Regions from separate parts of the Blautia sp. aa_0143 genome, predicted to be linked through region 3. Evidence: riboswitches for the same ligand, from Rfam matches in the RefSeq annotation. Region 3 holds a riboswitch; each other region holds the start of a gene.
The links. Region 3 has a riboswitch for FMN ahead of EAI83_RS17840 (DUF6783 domain-containing protein). Riboswitches for the same ligand answer to the same signal wherever they lie in the genome.
Positions count from the first base shown of each region.

Region 1: another riboswitch for FMN. It lies ahead of EAI83_RS11535 (ECF transporter S component); the one in region 3 lies ahead of EAI83_RS17840 (DUF6783 domain-containing protein).
Region 2: another riboswitch for FMN. It lies ahead of EAI83_RS06010 (ECF transporter S component); the one in region 3 lies ahead of EAI83_RS17840 (DUF6783 domain-containing protein).

Region 1 covers NZ_RCXU01000020.1:80,519-83,797, forward strand. Annotated here, with positions in the region: gene EAI83_RS11520 (hypothetical protein) at 1-92, shown strand, start outside; gene EAI83_RS11525 (plasmid mobilization protein) at 89-433, shown strand; gene EAI83_RS11530 (CD1845 family protein) at 519-809, shown strand; FMN riboswitch at 1,056-1,171, shown strand; gene EAI83_RS11535 (ECF transporter S component) at 1,289-1,933, shown strand; gene EAI83_RS11540 (riboflavin kinase) at 1,942-2,634, shown strand; gene EAI83_RS11545 (relaxase/mobilization nuclease domain-containing protein) at 2,713-3,279, shown strand, end outside.
Region 2 covers NZ_RCXU01000009.1:70,432-73,710, reverse strand. Annotated here, with positions in the region: gene EAI83_RS06015 (MATE family efflux transporter) at 1-641, shown strand, start outside; gene EAI83_RS06010 (ECF transporter S component) at 769-1,404, opposite strand; FMN riboswitch at 1,535-1,652, opposite strand; gene EAI83_RS06005 (fibronectin type III domain-containing protein) at 1,763-3,279, opposite strand, start outside.
Region 3 covers NZ_RCXU01000012.1:103,149-106,427, forward strand. Annotated here, with positions in the region: gene ribE (riboflavin synthase) at 1-314, opposite strand, end outside; gene ribD (bifunctional diaminohydroxyphosphoribosylaminopyrimidine deaminase/5-amino-6-(5-phosphoribosylamino)uracil reductase RibD) at 296-1,423, opposite strand; partial or broken gene EAI83_RS17840 (DUF6783 domain-containing protein) at 1,426-1,551, opposite strand; partial or broken gene EAI83_RS17845 (DUF6783 domain-containing protein) at 1,501-1,737, shown strand; FMN riboswitch at 1,855-1,969, opposite strand; gene EAI83_RS07915 (hypothetical protein) at 2,159-2,425, opposite strand; gene tsf (translation elongation factor Ts) at 2,731-3,279, opposite strand, start outside.

The DNA.
Region 1 (3,279 bases), on a different contig from region 3:
AAAAGACCACCCTGCGGGAAAAACTCAAAAAAGCAAAAACGGCGGTTTCGACGCAGGAGGTCTCATCTCATAAAAGAGGGTTGGAACGATGAAGGACGGGCATAACAAAAAATCCGTCCGCGTCGAATTTGTCATGTCCGAACCGGAGGCTGAACTGGTAAAAGAACGCATGGCGGAACTTGGCATTACCAACCTGTCGGCATATCTGAGAAAGATGGCCGTAGACGGTTACATCATTCACCTTGATATGGGAGATATTCAGGAAATGATCCGGCTTCTCCGCATTTGTTCCAATAACTTAAACCAATATACCAGACGGGCCAATGAGACCGGCAGTATTTATGCCGCAGATATAGAGGACATCCGCACCCGTCTGGACAGCCTTTGGGATGGCATGGATAAACTGATCCGGGGATTTGCAAACATTTCATAAACAGCCGGAAAGTCGTTGCTTTCTTTTTGCCGTCACGGTAAAATTTTTATAAGGGCAGATGCCCTTCTGAAAGGAGGCAAAGCGTATGCGTTTGATAGGTAAATTACTGGCACTTCCCTTTATGCTGGTTACGGGGATTCTTTATCTGGTATGTAAATTTTTAGTGGTCCTTTCCGGTGCGGTACTTGGGATTCTTTCCGGGATCATCTTTCTGGCAGCATTGGTGCTGTTCTTTGTCGCAGGATTTTTGCCGGGTCTTGCATGGCTTATGATCGCCTTTCTTATCAGTCCATACGGTCTGCCTATGGCGGCTGCATGGCTGGTAGGGATCATTGGCGGAGCAAACAGTGCCTTAAAGGATTTTATATTTGGTTAAGCAGATTTGGCGGGGCGCATAGGCAGCCCCGCTCTTTTTCTGCAATTATAACTTTTTTGATTGGAGGGATTTTATTGAGAGATACATATTATCATTCTGCCTCTTATGCCAGAGAACATGGCGAATTGAATTGGCGGTAAGTCCTATTTCATAAAATGCAAGTTTCCGAAATATTTCCGAACTTTCTTCAATTCATTGCTTCCAAAAATAGTTGATGTTATAATTGCAGGGAAAACAACTGAATAAAAGTGTCTTCGGGGCAGGGTGAAATTCCCGATTGGCGGTAAAGTCCGCGAGCGTAAAACGCACGATTTGGTGTAATTCCAAAACCAACAGTATAGTCTGGATGAAAGAAGATATGGTTAGATTTCCGCAGATTTTGAGAGGATTACTTTCTTTTCTGTGGCCTAATTATAATGCTAACACCTGAAAGACATTTTCTTTTGGGTGTTAATTTTTTGCCACGGAGGAAAGCAATTATGAACAGTAAAACAAAAAGAATCACAGTTATTGGTATGCTATGTGCGATCACTTATGTCACTATGGTTGTTGGCAGGATTCCTATTATTCTATTCTTAAAGTATGATCCATCCGATGTTATTGTAACTTTGGGCGGCTTTATTTGGGGGCCGATGACTTCCTGCATTGTATCTGTTATTGTAGCAACCCTTGAAATGATTACAGTAAGCGATACCGGAATATTAGGTTGTATTATGAATATCGTACAAACACTATCTTTTGCGTGTACGGCATCTGTCATTTACAAAAAAAAGCACACTTTATCTGGTGCAGTGATTGGTCTGGCATCGGGATGGCTAATAACGGTTATCGTTATGCTGTTGTGGAACTATTTGGTAACGCCGCTTTATATGGGGTATCCAAGAGAAGCAGTTGTAGAATTGTTACTTCCTGCCTTTCTTCCATTTAACTTATTGAAAGGTGGGTTAAATGCGTCCATTACATTTTTACTGTATAAGCCCATAGTTACCGCTTTGAGAAAAAGCGGATATGTTGCTACTTTGGAAAATGAAGCAAGACAAAAGCATACTGGTCTGCTTATGCTGGCAAGTTTTATTATAGTAACTTGTGTTTTGATTATCCTGTCAATGAATGGGATTATATGAGGATTGAAATGAAAGAAAAAATAAATGAGCCTATTTGCACACTAACAGGGATCGTTATACATGGCCGAGGTATTGGAAAGCATGTGGGGACACCTACCGCAAACATAGAAATAGCAAAAAATACATTTTTGCCAAAGACAGGGGTGTATGTGGCAGATATTCTTTTAAGTGACAAGATATATTATGGTGTTACCCATATTGGGACGCGCCCTACACTTGATAATGATAGCTTTGTTTCAATCGAAACACATATTTTTGATTTTGATAAGGACATATATGGGTGTACGATAACTATCAACCTATATAAGAAATTGAGGGAAGTCAGAAAATTTAATGAATTATCCTTGCTGCTTGAACAAATTGCGAATGACCGGACAATGGCACAAGAATTTTGGGGATTAAAGCAAACAAATCACACCTTACACATTGATGTTAACCGGCATTGTGTAATATTAGGACAGCAGGAAGTTTATTTATCAACAAACGAATTTGAAGTCCTTTATTTGTTACTGCAATCTCCTCAAACCACATTCACAAAAGAACAGATTTATAAACAGATTTGGCATGAACCCACAAATAACCATTTGCACGCAGTAGAAAACACGATTTTTCAAATACGAAAAAGGTTAAAACCATATTGCAAGGGACACGAGTATATAAAAACAGTAATTGGCTATGGTTATAAATTTAATAATAACTAACAAATTCGGCCGAGTTAACTAAAGTGCTACCACAATTTTTTATATATGGATCAAATTCTAAGTTAGGGGGTGACGAAAATAGCGACCACAAGACTGATGCCTTTGCATGTAGGAAAAGGTCGGGACATCTCTACTGCGATTGCAGATATTATTGATTATGTAGAAAATCCGCAGAAAACCGATTTTGGAAAATTCATTTATGGCTATGAGTGTGATACCCGGCTTGCTGATGCAGAATTCCTTCTGTCCAAACGACAGTATGCAAATCTGACCGGCAGAAATCAGGGTTCGGATGATGTGATCGCCTACCATCTTCGTCAGGCGTTTAAGCCCGGCGAAGTTGCGCCGGAAGAAGCCAATCAGATCGGCAGGGAGCTGGCGCTAAAACTCACAAAAGGAAACCATGCCTTTGTCGTCTGTACCCATGTAGATAAGCACCATGTCCATAATCACATCATTATCAACTCTACTACACTGGACTGTCAGAAAAAATTTCGCAACTTCTGGGGCTCTACCTGGGCGATCCGGCGAATGAATGACAAGCTGTGTTTGGAACATGGTCTTTCGATTATAGAAAATCCGAAACCCAGCCGGGAGCATTATGGCACATGGCTGGGAAATAAAAAGCAGCCTTCCTTTCAGGAG
Region 2 (3,279 bases), on a different contig from region 3:
CATCCTGTATCAATCAGGTTGCCATTGCTGCAGTGCAGATTGTCATGAACAATACACTTCGCCATTACGGAGCACTCTCCGCTTACGGAAGTGATATTCCGATCGCTTGTGCAGGGATCATTTCCAAAGTCAATCAGGTATTTATGGCCATCTGCATCGGAATCTCCCAGGGCTCCCAGCCCATCTGGGGATTTAACTACGGCGCCGAAAAATACAGCCGTGTACGCCAGACATACCGCTATTCCGTAACCTTATGTACTGTGATCGCAACCATATTTTTTATCTGCTTCCAGTTCTTCCCGCATCAGATCGTAGGCATCTTCGGAAACGGCAGCGACCTGTACTTTCATTTTGCAGAAAAATATCTCCGCATCTTCATGCTGATGACCTTTGCCAACGGGATCCAGCCTATGTCCGCCGGCTTTTTTACCTCCATTGGAAAAGCCAGGCTTGGTGTGATCATGTCCCTCACAAGGCAGGTGCTCTTCCTGCTGCCGCTGATCGTCATCTTCCCGGTCTTCTTCGGAATCGATGGCGTCATGTACGCAGGACCAATTGCAGATACCTCTGCATTTGTGCTGGCCGTTGTTTTTGCCAGACGTGAGCTTGGAGTCATGAAAACTGCAGAACAAAACGCCTGACATAAAAAATGCCATGTAATTTACTGCCCATCGGCAATATATTACATGGCATTTCTCACATTCTCAGATATTTATCTGAAACCACCAATTTCTGATCTTTTCTTCATCCTCCGGCAGCTGCTTATGATCAGTCACCTTTCAGTACAACACGGATTTTCTTATAGATTACAAATACGATCAGAGATGTCAGTGCATATTTAAAGATATTAAACGGAGCAATGATCAGCAGTGCAAAGGTAAGCAGTCCGTTTACGGAGCTGTGTACTGCGCTTCCCATCTGGATAAAGGTCTCGATTGGCATTCCAAACGCCTTACCGTAAGCCGGAAGCAATACAAAGGCATTGACAAAGCATGCAAGGATCGCTGTCAGGACTGTTCCTGCTGCCATACCTGCAACTGCATGTACTCTGCTCTTTTTGTGACGGAAACGGTAGATCAGGCCGGCCGGTACCACATAGGCACATCCAAACAGGAAATTGGCAACATCACCAACACCGGCAGTCATGGTTCCCTTAGTCACAAGATGTACGAGAATCTTCACAAGCTCGATCAGGATACCTGCCACAGGTCCCATAGCGAAGGTTCCTACCATAACCGGTACCTCGGAAAAATCAAGCTGATAAAAAGACGGTGCAAGAAACGGGATCGGAAACTCAAGATTCATCAATACTCCTGCCACAGCACCAAGCATGGCTACCTGCGCGATGGTTCTTGTTCTGCTTCTTTCCACAGCATTTCCTCTCTGTAATATCTGTTCACTCATAACTCTCTCTCCTTCTTCAGAAATATTCAAAGAAAATTTCCACAAGAAATCTTTATGCGAAAAAAATTTCTTCACATAAAAAGCCCCGGGAGCTTCTTCCCGGGGCACTGAGCACGTTCTTTAAATACTGCGCGTTCTTCTCTCATCCAGACTTTACTGTCGGTTCCGGAATTTCACCAGATCAGCCGCCAAAGCGGGTCGCGGACTATACCGCCGGTAGGGAATCACACCCTGCCCCGAAGAAATTTTCTTTTTTATGAGTTCATTATAACGCGCTCTTTTTATAATTACAAGCCTTAATTCTGTCACAGAAGCATTCTGCTCCATTTATATAAATCTAAGATCCACTCCTTTATGATCAAACCCGGATTTTCTTTACCGTACTCCAGCTACTGTAAAGAACCTTTTTTCCGACTCTTTTATATGACCGGATGCGGACATAATAGGTCTTTTTGTTTTTCAGTCCTGATATCTTATATCTGGTCGCAGACTGTTTTCCAACTGTGACCGTTTTTCTTTCTTTTGTAAATCTGCTGTCTGCTGCATACTGGATCTGATAGCCGGTTGCCTGTATATTTTTCTTCCAGCTTGCGGTAAAGGATCTGTTTGCTTTTTTCAGTCCTGTCAGCAGAGTTTTTAGAGGCAGGATCTTAAAGGTAAGCGTTTTGTTGATACGACTGTATTTTCCGATTCCTCTGACCTGTACAGTTCCAATTCCGGAATTTTTATTATTTTTGTAATACAGCTTATAAGCACTCGCACCGATCTTCTTTCCATTTACAGTTACGGTTACTGATGGCCGGATGGATTTTCCCGTATAAGTGTAAGAGGTTCTGTTTAGCTTAACATTGCTGACAAACTTTTCTGTCTTTTTTATGATCTTGAAATGAATGGTTGCGGTACCTTTATAATAACCGGTACCATAAATGGTTACCGTTGCAACACCCGGATACTGATTATCCTCGTAGTACATATAATAATCTTCGCCGGCTTTCAATCCGGGGATTACGATGGCAGGTGTAAGTTCTTTTCCTGTATATGTCTGATCAGCTATTGGATCCGCAGCCGGCAGTTTTCCGTAAATAGTAAAATATAATGTTTCCGATCCTTTATAATTGCCGATTCCCGTGAGCTCTGCACGAGCTTCACCAGGCTTTTCATTATTAACATAGGTTACCGTATAATCTTTTCCCTGTACCAGTCCGTCAATTACCACTTCCGGTTCCACTTTTTTTCCTTTAAAGGTGGTTTCCAGGTATGTTTCATTATTTTCCGCAAAATAGCACACATACATTCCATTTTCATCTGGCGTAATCTTGAAACTCCGCTCTACTGTACCGCAGAAAATATCTTTTCCCGTGATCTTTACAGTCGCAGTTCCTGCATTGATGTTATTTTCATAAGTTACTTCATAATCGAAGCCCTGCTCAAGTTCCGGTGCGGATTCACTGGATTCTATTTCGGGTTCATGGCTTTTTCCATTATATTCATAGTCTGAAGTGATCTGTTCAAACCATTCATTCTGAAGCGGTATCCGGTTGTCTGCTGACAGCTCCACAAACGTGCAGCCACGGTCCTCTGCGTATTTCTGAAGTGTGGAATCCTTTTTTCCCGCGATCAGTGCTGAATCCCTGAACGCATCATCCGCCCAGACAGTATCTGTGCTCAGTACTCTTATCCTGCACCCGGAAGACAGACGAAGTCCATTTTTCCCAACTGATTTTACAGATGCGGGAATTATAATATCACGGATCCCTGAACTGCTCTGGAATGCATATTCACCGATTTCTTCCAAGCCTTCGTTCAGGACAGCTTTCGTAAGCGACGAACAGTTTCCGAAAGCACCTTCTCCAAGGCTTCTGACACTTCCCGGTA
Region 3 (3,279 bases):
GTCCCATCAATATGGCCGCTTACTATGTGTCCCCCGAACCTGCCATCTGCAGCCATTGCACGTTCCAGGTTTACCTGGCTTCCAGCTTTGCAACTGCCAAGACTGCTTCTTCTGATCGTCTCTGCCATCACATCGGCAGTAAATCCGTCCGGCTGGATCGACGTAACTGTCAGACACACACCATTCACAGCAATACTGTCACCGATTCTTGTCCCTTCCAGGACTTTCCGGGCTTTCACTGCCAGGATCCCTGATTCTCCTGTCAGCTGTATATAACGGACTTTTCCTTTCTCTTCTACGATTCCTGTAAACATGATTCCTCCTGTTTTTTCTCACACACCTGACATCTTATCCGGATGTCCTCACCGATCTGGCAGATATCTATATATTTCAGTTCTACTGCTTCAGACGGGAATTCAACTCCGATACCTTCTACCGGTGTCTTCCCGGCCACACCACCAAACAGCTTTGGTGCCACAAAAGCCTGTACTTCCTTTACAATTCCGGCTCGCAGGGCACTGTCATTTAACGTACCGCCTCCCTCCAGGAGGATGCTGTCAATACCCCTGTTTCCAAGATCTGTCATCAGCTTCTTAAGGTCTATCTGATCCTTTTCATCCGGACAGTAAATGGTCTCAACTCCCATGGTATGTAATATTTTTATTTTTTCTTCTGTATTTTTCTGATCTGCATAAGCCACGATCGTCCGGTACTTTTCCGCACTTTTTACGATCTGACTGTCCGGCGGGATCCTGAGCTTACTGTCGCACACAATCCTGACAGGACTTTTCCAGCCTTCTACCCGGACGTTCAACATCGGATCATCTGCAAGCACAGTTCCAATACCTGCCATGATCCCCATGTACTGATGCCGCATATGCTGTACTTCTTTTCTTGCCGCTTCTCCGGTGATCCATTTTGATGCTCCTGTCTTCGTTGCGATCTTCCCATCCAGTGTCATGGCATACTTCATCACCACGTATGGGGTTTTCGTAGTAATATAATGGAAAAACACCGGATTCAGCTGATCACATTCTTCTCTCATAAAATCTTCAACTACTGTTACACCGGCTTCCCTTAACATCTGTACACCTTTTCCTGCCACTTTCGGATTCGGATCTCGGGAACCGATCACCACTTTTCTGATCTTCTGTTCAATGATCGCTTCCGTACATGGAGGTGTTTTTCCATGATGACAGCAAGGCTCCAGCGTAACATAAATCACCGCACCTTCTGCTGGTTCTGTGAGGGAAGCAATTGCATTACGTTCCGCATGAAGTTCTCCATACTTTTTATGATAGCCTTCCCCGATGATCCTTCCGTCTTTTACGATCACTGCCCCTACCATCGGATTGGGATTCGTCCAGCCTTCTCCTTTTTTGGCCAGCTGAATCGCCCGAAGCATATATTCCTGATCCGTCATTTTTATTCCTTCTTTCTTATTCCTGTTCTTTGTCTAGAGCGTGTTTGAAAAAGGCTTTCTGCAAGATGTGCGTCACAATTTGTGGGAGATTTTGTCCGGATGAGGGCGCCGTAGCGGGCTACGGCAACTGAATTCGGGCAAAATATACCGCAAAGTGGGGCGTGCAGATTGCAGGAATGATTTTTCAAACACGCTCTGGTACGCCGAGGCTTTTAGATCTGTGCAATCGGATTCACAGACAAGTGAGTGGTATATTTATTTCGAAAACGATGTACCAGATACAAAAAAAACCTGCAGAAATATCTGCAGGGTAGAATTGATCTGTTACATATGATCGATAAATGAATGTCTGATTCCCTATATAAAAAGCTCTGAAATGGATCACCATCTCAGAGCTCTGATACTACATTCATTCAAAAAATCAACTGTACTATCATCTTCTTCCATCCAGACTGTACTGTCGGCCCCGGAATCTCACCGGATCATGCCTCTCGGCTCGCGGGCTTTACCGCCGGTAGGGAATCTCACCCTGCCCTGAAGATATCTTTTTGTTTATTTTAATACTTTATCTGTTATTTGTAAAGCGAAATTTTTATTTTACTCATTCCATGCGGAATATTAGTTACTGGCAGGCAATCGTCGTATTACTATTCTCAGGCTTTGGTTGACAAACAGGCACGCAGGCAATGACCGATGGCCAGCACACAGAGCCTGTGCCTTGGAAGATGAATTTTTTTATCTGCAGTTTACTATTGCTTTTTGGGCAGCAGCAAAATCTTTTTCTAGTACATAAATACATGTTGTTTCATTCTTATGATCAATTCCCGATGCAAAAGTATGATAAAAAATCAAGAAAAAAAGATTATTGATAAATGTTCCTTTTTTTAATCTCGTTTCGTAAAGAATATTATTTTCATTCAACGCTTGTGTTAACCGCACGAGATGATCCATATTATCAGTTTCACATAATTTAATTTTTCCATTATCCTGGGTATATTTCATAAAAATCTCCATTCCGCCGCCTTTGGCTGGCGGCACAAATAGTGAGGAATTATAAGCGGAAACAGGCGCAGGCCGTGACATTTAGGCGTTTTGAAAGTATCGATTATCTCTGTCAATGCATGAGCATACTTATTTTGATGTGGCAGGAAGAACCAGAGAATATATTTGACAGAGTGTCCAAGATATTTGGATAAAGAAAACCGATGGCTTTGACTGTTATCAATCTACACCATCGGCTTTCAAGGTTTTTAAATACTTAAATTCAGACTTATTAAAATAATATAATGAAAACTTAAGTTAATGGATTATTTACCCATCTGTTTTGCAACTTCCTCAGCGAAGTTCTCTTCTTTTTTCTCAAGACCATCGCCTGTCTCGTAGCGAACGAAGCCTTTGATCTGGATCTTAGCGCCGTTCTCTTTTGCTACCTGCTCTACGTATTTAGCAACGGACTGTTTTCCGTCCTCTGCTTTTACGTATGTCTGGTCAAGAAGGCAGATCTCTTTAAGCTCTTTCTTGATACGTCCTGTGATCATTCCCTCGATAACCTTAGCCGGTTTCTGGGACTCCTTCGGATCGTTCTGGATCTGAGCCATAAGAATCTCTTTCTCATGCTCGATGTAGTCAGCGCTTACTTCCTTGTCGCTTGTGTACTGCGGTTTCAGAGCTGCGATCTGCATAGCTACGTTCTTAGCCATCTCTTTAACAGCATCGTTAACAACATCTGTCTCAACGTCTACAAGAACGCCGATCTTTCCACCCATATGAGTGTAGGAAGCGATGAATCCGTTCTGCTCCTCAACCTGAGCAAATCTACGAATGTTCATGTTCTCGCCGATTACTGCGATCTGAGC